Regions from separate parts of the Streptomyces sp. BoleA5 genome, predicted to be linked through region 2. Evidence: riboswitches for the same ligand, from Rfam matches in the RefSeq annotation. Region 2 holds a riboswitch; the other holds the start of a gene.
What was found. A riboswitch is a leader RNA that binds a small molecule or an ion and turns the genes downstream of it on or off. The one in region 2 is predicted to bind S-adenosylmethionine.
Positions count from the first base shown of each region.

Region 1: linked by a shared signal. The riboswitch ahead of thrC (threonine synthase) and the one ahead of B085_RS0102825 (aminotransferase class V-fold PLP-dependent enzyme) in region 2 are both predicted to bind S-adenosylmethionine.

Region 1 is NZ_KB892102.1:381,663-387,015, forward strand. It holds gene B085_RS0118400 (ubiquitin-like small modifier protein 1) at 219-497, opposite strand; gene thrC (threonine synthase) at 542-1,828, opposite strand; SAM riboswitch class I at 1,847-1,974, opposite strand; gene B085_RS0118410 (glucosyl-3-phosphoglycerate synthase) at 2,132-3,103, shown strand; gene B085_RS0118415 (alpha,alpha-trehalose-phosphate synthase (UDP-forming)) at 3,210-4,670, shown strand; gene B085_RS42865 (alpha/beta fold hydrolase) at 4,694-5,353, opposite strand, start outside.
Region 2 is NZ_KB892090.1:606,551-611,903, reverse strand. It holds gene B085_RS0102845 (NYN domain-containing protein) at 1-475, opposite strand, end outside; gene B085_RS0102840 (hypothetical protein) at 565-816, opposite strand; gene B085_RS0102835 (rhomboid family intramembrane serine protease) at 931-1,710, shown strand; gene B085_RS0102830 (Lrp/AsnC family transcriptional regulator) at 1,707-1,988, shown strand; gene B085_RS0102825 (aminotransferase class V-fold PLP-dependent enzyme) at 2,026-3,420, opposite strand; SAM riboswitch class IV at 3,577-3,693, opposite strand; gene trpD (anthranilate phosphoribosyltransferase) at 3,822-4,886, opposite strand; gene B085_RS0102815 (cytochrome b) at 5,013-5,353, opposite strand, start outside.

The DNA of each region.
Region 1 (5,353 bases), on a different contig from region 2:
GCAACTCGGACCGGACATAAGCGGCCAACAAGACAATCGCTGCGGGAATTTGGCGATAAATCGCTGACAAGGCCGCCCCGGGGAAGGGGGGTCGCGCAGAGCGTTGCAGGGGGTTGCGAGCCGTTCAGGGCAACTGTACAGGCCTTCAACTACCCCTCGAACACACAGGGGTGCCGGGAAGTCCCCGGCACCCCTGTCGCCTCCGCGGGCCGCGCGGCTCAGCAGCCGCCGGCCACCGCCGGGATGATCGAGACGGACGCGCCCTCGCCCACCGTGGTCTGCAGGCCCTGGGAGAAGCGGACGTCGTCGTCGTTCACGTAGACGTTCACGAAACGGCGCAGCTTGCCCGTGTCGTCCAGGACCCGCGCGGAGATGCCCGGGTGGTTCTGCTCCAGCGAGTCGATGACGTCGGCCAGGGTGCCGCCCTCGGCGGGGACCTCGGCCCGGCCGCCGGTGTAGGTGCGGAGGATGGTCGGGATGCGGACGGTAGCGCTCATGATGCGGGGTTCACCTTCAGTCTGGGTCAGCCGGTGCGATGGGATCAGCCGGCCAGGCCGGCGGCGCGGAACGCGTCGAGGCTCGGGCGGATGGTGGCCGTGGGGCGGGAGGTCGGGGCGACGGCGTCCAGCGTCTTGAGCCCGTCGCCGGTGTTGAGGACCACGGTCTCGCCGGCCGGGTCGAGCTGCCCGGTCTCGATGAGCTTGCGCAGCACGCCGACGGTCACACCGCCGGCCGTCTCGGCGAAGATGCCCTCGGTCCGGGCGAGCAGCTTGATCGCGTCCACCACCTGCTCGTCGGTGACGTCCTCGACGGCGCCGCCCGTGCGCCGGGCGATGTCCAGCACGTACGGGCCGTCGGCCGGGTTGCCGATGGCGAGCGACTTGGCGATCGTGTTCGGCTTCTGCGGGCGCACCACGTCGTGGCCGGCCTTGAAGGCGGTCGAGACCGGGGAGCAGCCCTCGGCCTGGGCGCCGTAGACGCGGTAGGGCTTCTCCTCCACCAGGCCGAGCTCGGTCAGCTCCCGCAGGCCCTTGTCGATCTTCGTCAGCTGCGAGCCCGAGGCGATCGGGATGACGATGTTGTCCGGCAGGCGCCAGCCCAGCTGCTCGCAGATCTCGTACGCGAGCGTCTTGGAGCCCTCGCCGTAGTAGGGGCGCAGGTTGACGTTGACGAAGCCCCAGCCCTCGCCGATCGGGTCGCCGATCAGCTCGCTGCAGAAGCGGTTGACGTCGTCGTAGGTGCCCTCGATGCCGACCAGCTCGCCGCCGTAGACCGCGGCCATGACGACCTTGCCCTCCTCCAGGTCGTGCGGGATGAACACGCAGGAGCGGAAGCCGGCCCGGGCGGCCGCGGCGCCCACGGCGCCGGCCAGGTTGCCGGTGGAGGAGCAGGACAGCGTGGTGAGGCCGAAGGTGCGGGCGGCCTCCAGGGCGATGGCGACGACCCGGTCCTTGAAGGAGTGGGTCGGGTTGCCGGAGTCGTCCTTGATGTGCAGGCCGCCGGTGACGCCCAGTTCGCGGGCGAGGTTGTCGGCCTTGACCAGCTTGGTGAAGCCCGGGTTGAGGTTGGGCTTGGAGGCCACGTCCGCGGGGACGGGCAGCAGCGGCGCGTAGCGCCAGATGTTGTTCGGCCCGGACTCGATCCGCTTGCGGAGGGTCTCGGGGTCGCCGCTCGGAAGGTCGTACGCCACTTCGAGCGGGCCGAAACAGGCCTCGCAGGCGAAGAGGGGCTCCAGCGGGAAGCGCTCGCCGCACTCGCGGCAGGAGAGCGCGGACGCGGGGCCGAAGGCGGAATCGGTGGACGCGGATGCAACGGTCTGCGCAGCCATGTCAGGCGAGGCCCTTTCTCCTCATCTTCCTCACGACGCATCTCGCCGTGAGACGGAATTGGCACCTTCCCCACCTGGACCTCGCGGTCGGCGGGAGGGTTGCCGGGGCTTCAACGGGCCGTTCCCTCTGCCCCTCTGGATGAGCGGTATGGCGCCGGGCGTACTGCCCGGGCATTTGTCGGACGGGGCGCGATCACCGTGGACATACGATGGTCGTGCCTCGTGTTCACGACTGTAACCGACGACCTCGAACCTGGTCATGGGCCGTCCGTCCTGCGAGACGGGCAGAAACGGAGCAACCCGGTGCTCGACGAGGTGGCCGGCTGGCTGCAACGACGGTCCTGGACCGCCGACCACAGGCCGCTGCCGCAACTGCTCGCCGCCAAGCGCGCCGCGGGCGCGCGCGGCACGGTCAGCGTCGTGCTGCCCGCCCTCGACGAGGAGGCCACGGTCGGGGAGATCGTCGGGACGATCCGCCGCGAGCTGATGAGCGAGGCGGTGCCGCTGGTCGACGAACTCGTCGTGCTGGACTCCGGGTCGACCGACCGGACCGCCGAGGTCGCGGCGGCCGCGGGCGCGGTCGTCGTGCACCGGGACGAGGTGCTCCCGCGGCTGCCCGCGCTGCCCGGCAAGGGCGAGGTGCTGTGGCGCTCGCTGCTCGTGACGCACGGGGAGATCGTCTGCTTCGTCGACTCCGACCTGCGGGAGTTCGACGCGCGGTTCGTGTCGGGGATCGTCGGGCCGCTGCTCACGGACCCGGATCTGCGGCTCGTCAAGGCGATGTACGACCGGCCCCTGGAGACCGGCGGGACGGTCGTCCCGGCCGGCGGCGGACGGGTGACGGAGCTGGTCGCGCGACCGCTGCTCAACCTGCACTGGCCGCAGCTGGCGGGGTTCGTCCAGCCTCTCGGCGGGGAGTACGCGGCGCGGCGCTCGCTGCTGGAGGGGCTGCCGTTCCCCGTGGGGTACGGGGTGGAGCTCGGGCTGCTGGTGGACGCGCTGGGCACGGTCGGGCTCGACGCCCTGGCGCAGGTCGACGTCGGCGTCCGGCACCACCGGCACCAGGACGGCCAGGCCCTGGGCCGCATGGCGGCGGCGATCTACCGGACGGCGCAGATCCGCCTGGCACGCGGCCATCTCGTGCGGCCCTTCCTCACGCAGTTCGACCGCGCACCGGGCGGCGGTTTCGAGCCGCACGTCCACGAGGTCGCGACGGAGGAGCGCCCCCCGATGCGCACGATCCCCGAGTACGCCCAGCGCCGCGCGGTGGCCTGATCCCAGGCGGTACCCGCGACGGAGCCGCGACGGGACGCGGCCGGAAAACCCCCGGCTGGGCTAGCTCGTACGTTTGCGGTCCGGGATGCGTGGCTAGGCTGGCCGCATGGTCGCATCGCATGCCGCGCGCGTTCTGGTCGCGTCCAACCGCGGCCCCGTGTCGTACAGCCTCCGCGAGGACGGCACGCTCACCGCCCGCCGCGGCGGGGGCGGACTCGTGTCGGGCCTGAGCGCCATCGGGCCGGACGCGGACGCCGTCTGGGTCTGCGCGGCCCTGGGCGACGGGGACCGGGCCGCCGTACTGCGCGGCGCCGGGGGCACGGGCCGGCTGCCCATCGCCGACACCGGCGGGCAGCACGTACGGATGCTGGACATCCCGGCGGACACCTTCGCGTCGGCCTACAACGGCATCGCCAACTCGGTCCTGTGGTTCGTCCACCACATGCTGTTCCAGACCCCGCTGGAGCCCGTCTTCGACGAGGACTTCCGGGACCAGTGGGCGGCGTACGTGGCGTACAACGCCGCCTTCGCCGACGCGCTCGCCGAGGAGGCCGGCCAGGGCGCGGCCGTGCTGGTGCAGGACTACCACCTGGCGCTGGTGCCGCAGCTGCTCCGCTCGCGCCGCCCCGACCTGCGCATCGGCCACTTCTCGCACACCCCGTGGGCCCCGCCGGACTACTTCCGCCTGCTGCCGGACGACGTCGCCGCGGAGGTGCTGAGCGGCATCCTCGGCGCCGACCGGGCCTGTTTCCTGACCCACCGCTGGGCGGACGCCTTCGCCGCGTGCTGCGCGGACGTGCTGGGCGCCTCCGTCATCCGCGACGCGGGCAGCCTGACGATCACCCACGGGGGCCGCACCACGCGCATCGGCGTGCACGGCCTCGGCGCGGACGCCGACTTCCTGCGGGAGCGGGCGCACCGACCGGACGTGGACGAGCGCCTGGCGGTGCTGCAGGAGGCGGTGGGCGGCCCGGACCGCAAGGTCGTCGTGCGCGTGGACCGCACCGAGCTGTCGAAGAACATCGTGCGCGGCCTGCTCGCGTACGCGCAGTTGCTGCGCGACCACCCCGAATGGCAGGGGCGCGTGGTGCACATCGCCTTCGCCTACCCCTCCCGCCACGACCTGGCCGTCTACCGGGAGTACACGGACGAGGTCTCCGACCTGGCCGAGGAGATCAACGAGGAGTTCGCGACGCCGGGCTGGCAGCCGGTGGTCCTGCACGTCAAGGACGACTTCGCGCGCTCCCTGGCCGCCTACCGCCTGGCGGACGTCGCGCTGGTCAACCCGATCCGCGACGGAATGAACCTGGTGGCCAAGGAGATCCCGGTCGTCTCCGACGACGGCGTGGCGCTGGTGCTCTCCCGCGAGGCGGGGGCGTACGAGGAGCTGGGCGACGACGCGTTCGTGGTCAACCCCTACGACATCCGGGCCACGGCCGACGCCCTCCACCAGGCGCTGTCCGTGTCGCACGGGGAGCGCGCCGAGGCCACCAAACGACTCGTGGCGGCCTCGACGGCGCTCCCCCCGCAGCAGTGGTTCCTGGACCAGCTGCGGGCACTGGGTTAGCCAGGACGGCCCCCCGGGTGGTCTCAGGCGCCGAAGACCTTCAGGATCTCGGCCACGAACTGCTCGGGGCGCTCCTCGGCGAGGAAGTGCCCGGCCCCCGGGAACTCGACGTAGGTGACGTCGTCCACCATGAGGTCCACCATGGCCGCGGAGACCGGCATCAGCTTGCCGCTGAAGTACACCAGCGGCATGGAGAGCTTCGGGTAGCCGTTGTAGTCGATGATGTCCTGGTAGAGGGTCTCGAACCACCGGTTGGTGGCCTCGATCGACTCGGGCGTGTCGTAGCCGGCGGCCGCGGCGGACCGGACGTCCTCGGTGAAGACCTCGGGGCTGTCGCCGCCGATCTTCGCGATGTTCCAGTCGATGATCTCGCGGCCCTTGCCGGCGTACAGCTTGGCGGGAAGCTCGGGGATCTGGCCCATGACCCACCAGAACGGGAAGAGCATCTCCCGGGCCTCGGGCGGCTGGACCATCGAGAACTTGTACATGCCGTCGTTGGGGTGGACACCGTCGGCGACGATCAGCTTCTTGACCACCTCGGGGTGGTTGACGGCCAGGCTCCAGGCGACCATGCCGCCGATGTCCTCGCCCTCGATGTAGGCCTGCTCGTAGCCGAGGGAGCGGATCAGCTCGTAGACGTCCTGGGCCATGTTCTTCTTGTCGTACCCGGACTCGGGCTTGCC
Region 2 (5,353 bases):
CGCCCGCCCGTTCGGCGCTGACCCGCTGGGCCTCCTCGCCCGCGGCGGCCACCAGCTTGGCCCAGCCCGCGGGACGCAGCAGATACGCGGCGGCCGCCACGTCCAGCGGGTCGACCGCGGGGGGCGGGGTGCCGGCGTCCAGCGCCTCGCACAGCTCCGGCTCGGCCTCGCGCAGCCGGGCACCCACCCGCTGCCGGAAGGACGGGTCGCCCTCCAGCGCCGTGGCCAGCGCCGTCGCGGCGAACTTGGCGCGGCGGCTCGGGGTGAACCGGGCGTAGGGGCGCAGCACCGCGGGCAGCTCGGCCGGGGTCAGCCCGCCGAACGCCTCCGCCGCCAGGGCGACCACGCGGTGCCGTACGCCCTCGGGCAGCGGACGGTCCAGCGACTCGCCGTGGACGGACTCCTCCGGCGCAGCCGCGGTCTCGGGCGCGGCGGCTTCCCCGCCGCGGCCCGGATTACCGCCGGTCCCGTCCACCCGTCACTCCCGTCCAGTCCGTGGGCGCCTCCCCGGCCTCCTTCAACCTCTCTGGCCGCGCCGCATTCTTCTATTGTCCCCGGCCGCGCTCAGGCCTGCGTCGCCGCCGCCGTGTCGGGGCGGTCGACCAGTTCGACCTGGTCCACGGCGTTGCACCAGCGGCAGCGCACCGACTCCACGGTCTCGCTGAGCACCTCGCGCTCCTCGACCGAGGGCTCACCCGCCAGGTCCAGGTGGACGTACTCGACGACCTTGCTGGAGCGGGTGACGTCGAACCGGGTCAGATTGCCGCACAGGGTGCAACGCCAGCGGGTCGTGACGGTCGGCAGGGGCACCGGCATCGGTCGTCTCCTCGGTCGTGCGGATGCGTTCCGGTCACCCTACGGCCTCGGTGGTCCCGCGCGCTGCGGCGAGGCGCCCCGCGACCGTTACACCCGTTCCGTCATGATCGGTCCATGGTCATCCCGGTGTACGACAAGAACCCCGTCCACCGCACACCCGTGGTGACGTACGCGCTGATCGGGCTGTGCGGGGTGCTCTTCCTCATCAGCCCGTCCTCCGGGCTCAACTACATGTACGGCATGGGCCACGATCAGGTGTGCGCCCAGGCGACGTACTTCGCCCGCTGGGGTGTCATCCCCACCGAGCTCTGGCACGGCCACGTCCCCCCGGCCCAGGTGCCGATGCCGAACGGCTGCCCGCCGCTGAAGTCCTTCGCCACCTCGCCGTTCGTGTCGGTGCTCACCGCGCTGTTCGTGCACGGCGGTTGGTTCCACCTGCTCGGCAACATGCTCTTCCTCTGGGTCTTCGGCGACAACGTCGAGAACCGCATGGGCCGCTTGCGCTTCCTGCTCTTCTACATCGCCTCCGGCTACGTGGCGACGTACGGCTACGCGCTCGGGCACACCTCCTCCACCCAGACCCTGGTCGGCGCGTCCGGAGCGATCTCCGGGGTGCTCGGCGCGTACCTCTACCTCTACCCCAAGGCCAGGGTGACCAGCGTCTTCCCCTTCCTCTTCTTCCTGCCGCTGCGCTTCCCGGCCTGGATGGTGCTGATCTTCTGGTTCGTCCTGCAGTGGCTCGCCGGCGAGATCCAGCAGACGGGTCCCGGGGTGGCCTACCTCGCCCACATCACGGGCTTCGTCTGCGGCTTCCTGTGCGCGTGGGTGTGCTATCGCGCAACGCCTAAGCTTGAGCCCGCAGCCAGGGCGAGCCAAGGAGACCTACAGCCGTGATCACCGCGATCGTGCTCATCAAGACCAGCGTCGACCGTATCCCCGAGATCGCGGAGTCCATCGCCGCGCTCGACAGCGTCAGCGAGGTCTACTCCGTCACGGGGACGTACGACCTGGTCGCCATGGTGCGGGTGGCCCGGCACGACGAGCTCGCGGACGTCATCCCGGGCCGGATCAGCAAGATCCCCGGCGTCGAGGCCACCGACACCCACGTGGCGTTCCGCACCTACTCCCAGCACGACCTCGAGACGGCCTTCGCCATCGGCCTGGACGCCTGACCGAGCCGCCCGGCGCGGCGCACCCGGGCCGGGCCGCTCAGGCCCGGTCCCGGTCCGGCACGCAGCGGCCGTCCTCGGTGCGGTAACGCCACTTGGCCCCGTCCGACACCAGCTCCCGCACCGCGTCGACGAAGCGCTCCACGTGCTCGTCCGGGGTGCCCGCGCCGAAGGAGACCCGGATGGCGTTGAGCGTGGCGGCGTCCCCGGCCGAGGGGTCCGGGAGCTCGCCCGAAGCGGCCTCGGGGGCACCGCACTCGCCCGGCTCCTGGTCGGCGGCGCCGAGCAGGGTGCGCAGCAGCGGGTGCGCGCAGAAGAGGCCGTCGCGGACTCCGATCCCGTACTCCGCGGAGAGCGCCGCCGCGAAGTGGGAGCTGTTCCAGCCGTCGACGACGAAGGAGACGACGCCGACCCGGGGGGCGTCGTCCCCGAACAGCGAGAGCACCCTGACCTCGGGGACCTCGGCCAGTCCGGCCCGCACACGGGCCACCAGCGCCTGCTCCCGCCCGACCAGCCGGTCGAACCCTGCCTCCGTCAGCGCGCGGCAGGCCGAGGCGATCGCGTAGGCGCCGATGACGTTGGGCGAGCCGGCCTCGTGCCGGGCGGCCGTGGTGTGCCAGTCGACGTCCACCCCGCCGTCCGCACTGCGGGCCACCCGCCGGGAGGCGCCGCCACCGGCCAGGTAGGGCTCGGCCGCGCCGAGCCAGTCGGCGCGGCCGGCGAGCACTCCGGAGCCGAAGGGCGCGTAGAGCTTGTGCCCGGAGAAGGCCACCCAGTCCACGTCGAGTTCCGCGACGTCCACCGGGTGGTGCGGGGCGAGCTGCGCCGCGTCCAGCACGATGCGGGCCCCGTGGGCGTGGGCCGCCGCGGCCAGCTCCCGCACCGGCCAGAGCTCACCGGTCACATTGGACGCCCCGGTCACACAGACCAGAGCCGGTCCGTCCTCCGCCCGGGCGGCCAGTGCCCGCTCAAGCGTCGCCACCGCCTCCGCCGGGGTGCGGGGGGCACCGAGGTAGGTCACATCGGCCTCCCTCCACGCCAGCAGGGACGCGTGGTGCTCGGTCTCGAAGACGAAGACGCTCGTGCCGGCCGGTACGGCGGCGGCCAGCAGGTTCAGCGAGTCGGTGGTCGAACGGGTGAAGATCACCTGGTCGCCGGGGCGACAGCCGAGGAACTCCGCGACCGTTGCGCGGCTCTGCTCGAACAGGTCGGTCGACAGCTGCGAGAGGTAGCCGGCCCCCCGGTGCACGCTGCCGTAGTACGGCGCGTAGGCCGCCACGTCGTCCCAGACCCGCTGCAACGCGGGCGCGCTGGCCGCGTAGTCGAGGGCGGCGTACCCCACCTCGCCCCCGGTCACGAGCGGCACGAGGACCTCGCGTCCCAGGACGGGCAGCGGAGCGTGGACGGACGAGGGCAGGGCAGGGCGCGGCGACATGGCGAAGTCTCCTGGGAGCAGGCGGGGGTGAAGGAACGTCAGTGATGACGGAACAGCCCTCGGCACGACGGGCGGACGCCCGGGAAGAGGGTGGGGAGGGGCGGCTGGGGGCCGGAAGGGCCCTAGCGCATTCGCTTGCTCATGGAGGAACTCCTCTGACCGCGCTTGCCGCAGACCTCGCTGCCTGCGGCCTGGTCATCACCCGGGGCACCCCGCCACGGAAGGAGGGTTGCCGGACAGCGGGCCGGGGCCGTTTCGCTGTCACTCGTGACCTGCGCAGCATCATGCCACAGGGGCACGCCGCCGCAAGCCGCGGTCCGCATCCCGGACGGCCCGCCCTGGACCGGACAGCGCGCAGGGCCGGGGCCGAAGGCCCCGGCCCTGCGTGGTGGTTCCCGTCGTCAGACCTGCGTGGCCGCGGCCCAGCGCTCGAGCGTCCGTGCTGCCGCCCCGGAGTCGACCGACTCGGCCGCCCGGGCGATCCCGGCCGCGATCCGCTCGGTCAGCGGACCGCCCGCGCCCTCCAGCGCCACCAGCGCGGCCGCCGAGTTGAGCAGCACCGCGTCACGCACCGGGCCGGTCTCGCCCGCCAGCAGCCGGCGGGCGACGTCGGCGTTGTAGGCGGCGTCCGCGCCCCGCAGCGCCTCGATCGGCACCAGTTCGATGCCGACGTCGCGCGGGTCGAAGGACTCCTGCTCGACCTTCCCGTCCCGCACCACCCACACCTGGGAGGTGGCCGTGACGGTGAGCTCGTCCAGCCCGTCGTCGCCCCGGAACACCAGCGCGGAGGAGCCGCGGCGGGCCAGCACGCCCGCGATCAGACCGGCCATCCGGGTGTCGAAGCACCCCACGGCGGAGGCGCCCACCCGGGCCGGGTTGGTCAGCGGGCCGAGGATGTTGAAGGAGGTCGGGATGCCCAGGTCGCGGCGGGCCGGGGCGGCGAACCGCATCGCGGGGTGGAACCTCGCGGCGAAGCAGAAGGTGATCCCGGTTTCCTCGGCGACCTCCGCCACCCGGCCGGCGGGCAGGTCGAGGTTGATGCCGAGCTTCTCCAGGACGTCGGAGGCACCGCTGGCGCTGCTGGCCGCCCGGTTGCCGTGCTTGACGACCTTCGCGCCCGTGCCGGCGATCACGATGGCGGACATCGTGGAGATGTTCACCGTCCTGGCACGGTCGCCGCCGGTGCCGACGATGTCCACGGCGGGGCCGGGGATGTGCAGCGGCTCCGCGTGCGCGTACATCGACTCGACGAGGCCGGTGACCTCCTCGACCGTCTCCCCCTTGGCCCGCAGGGCCACCATGAAGCCGGCGACCTGGGCGTCCGAGGCCTCGCCGCTCATGATCCGGTCCATCGCCCACGCCGCTTCGGCCGCCGTGAGGTCCTTGCCGTTCAGCAGCGCGCCCAGGACGTCGGGCCAGGAGCCGCCCGCCACGGATGCGCCTCCGGCGGGGTTCACAACGCTCATGGTCCACTCCATGGGGTCTGACGTGCGGCGGGAAACATTCGGCTCCAGCCTATCGGCGCGGGGGAACGGGAAAGGGCCCCGTCCATCGGATGGACGGGACCCTGCCCGGTGGCACAGCTTCAGTGATCAGTGGTGACCGTGGCCGCTCGTGATCTCCTCGTACTCCTCGGCGGTGGGCTTGTCGATCTGCGTTCCCTCGCCGTAGTAGCCGCGGGACAGCTTCGCGCGCAGCTTCGCCGTGGGGCCGACCTTCTTCTCCACGCCGTTCTCGTCGACCTCGGGGCCGACTTCGAGCGGCTTGGGCTGCTCGTGCTGGGTGAGCTTGAACAGCGCGCCCTGCTCCAGTGGCTCGTGGATCTCGATGAACTCACCGTGCGGGAGCCGCTTGATGATGCCGGTCTCGCGACCGTGCAGCACCTTGTCCCGGTCTCGCCGCTGCAGACCCAGGCAGATCCGCTTGGTGACGA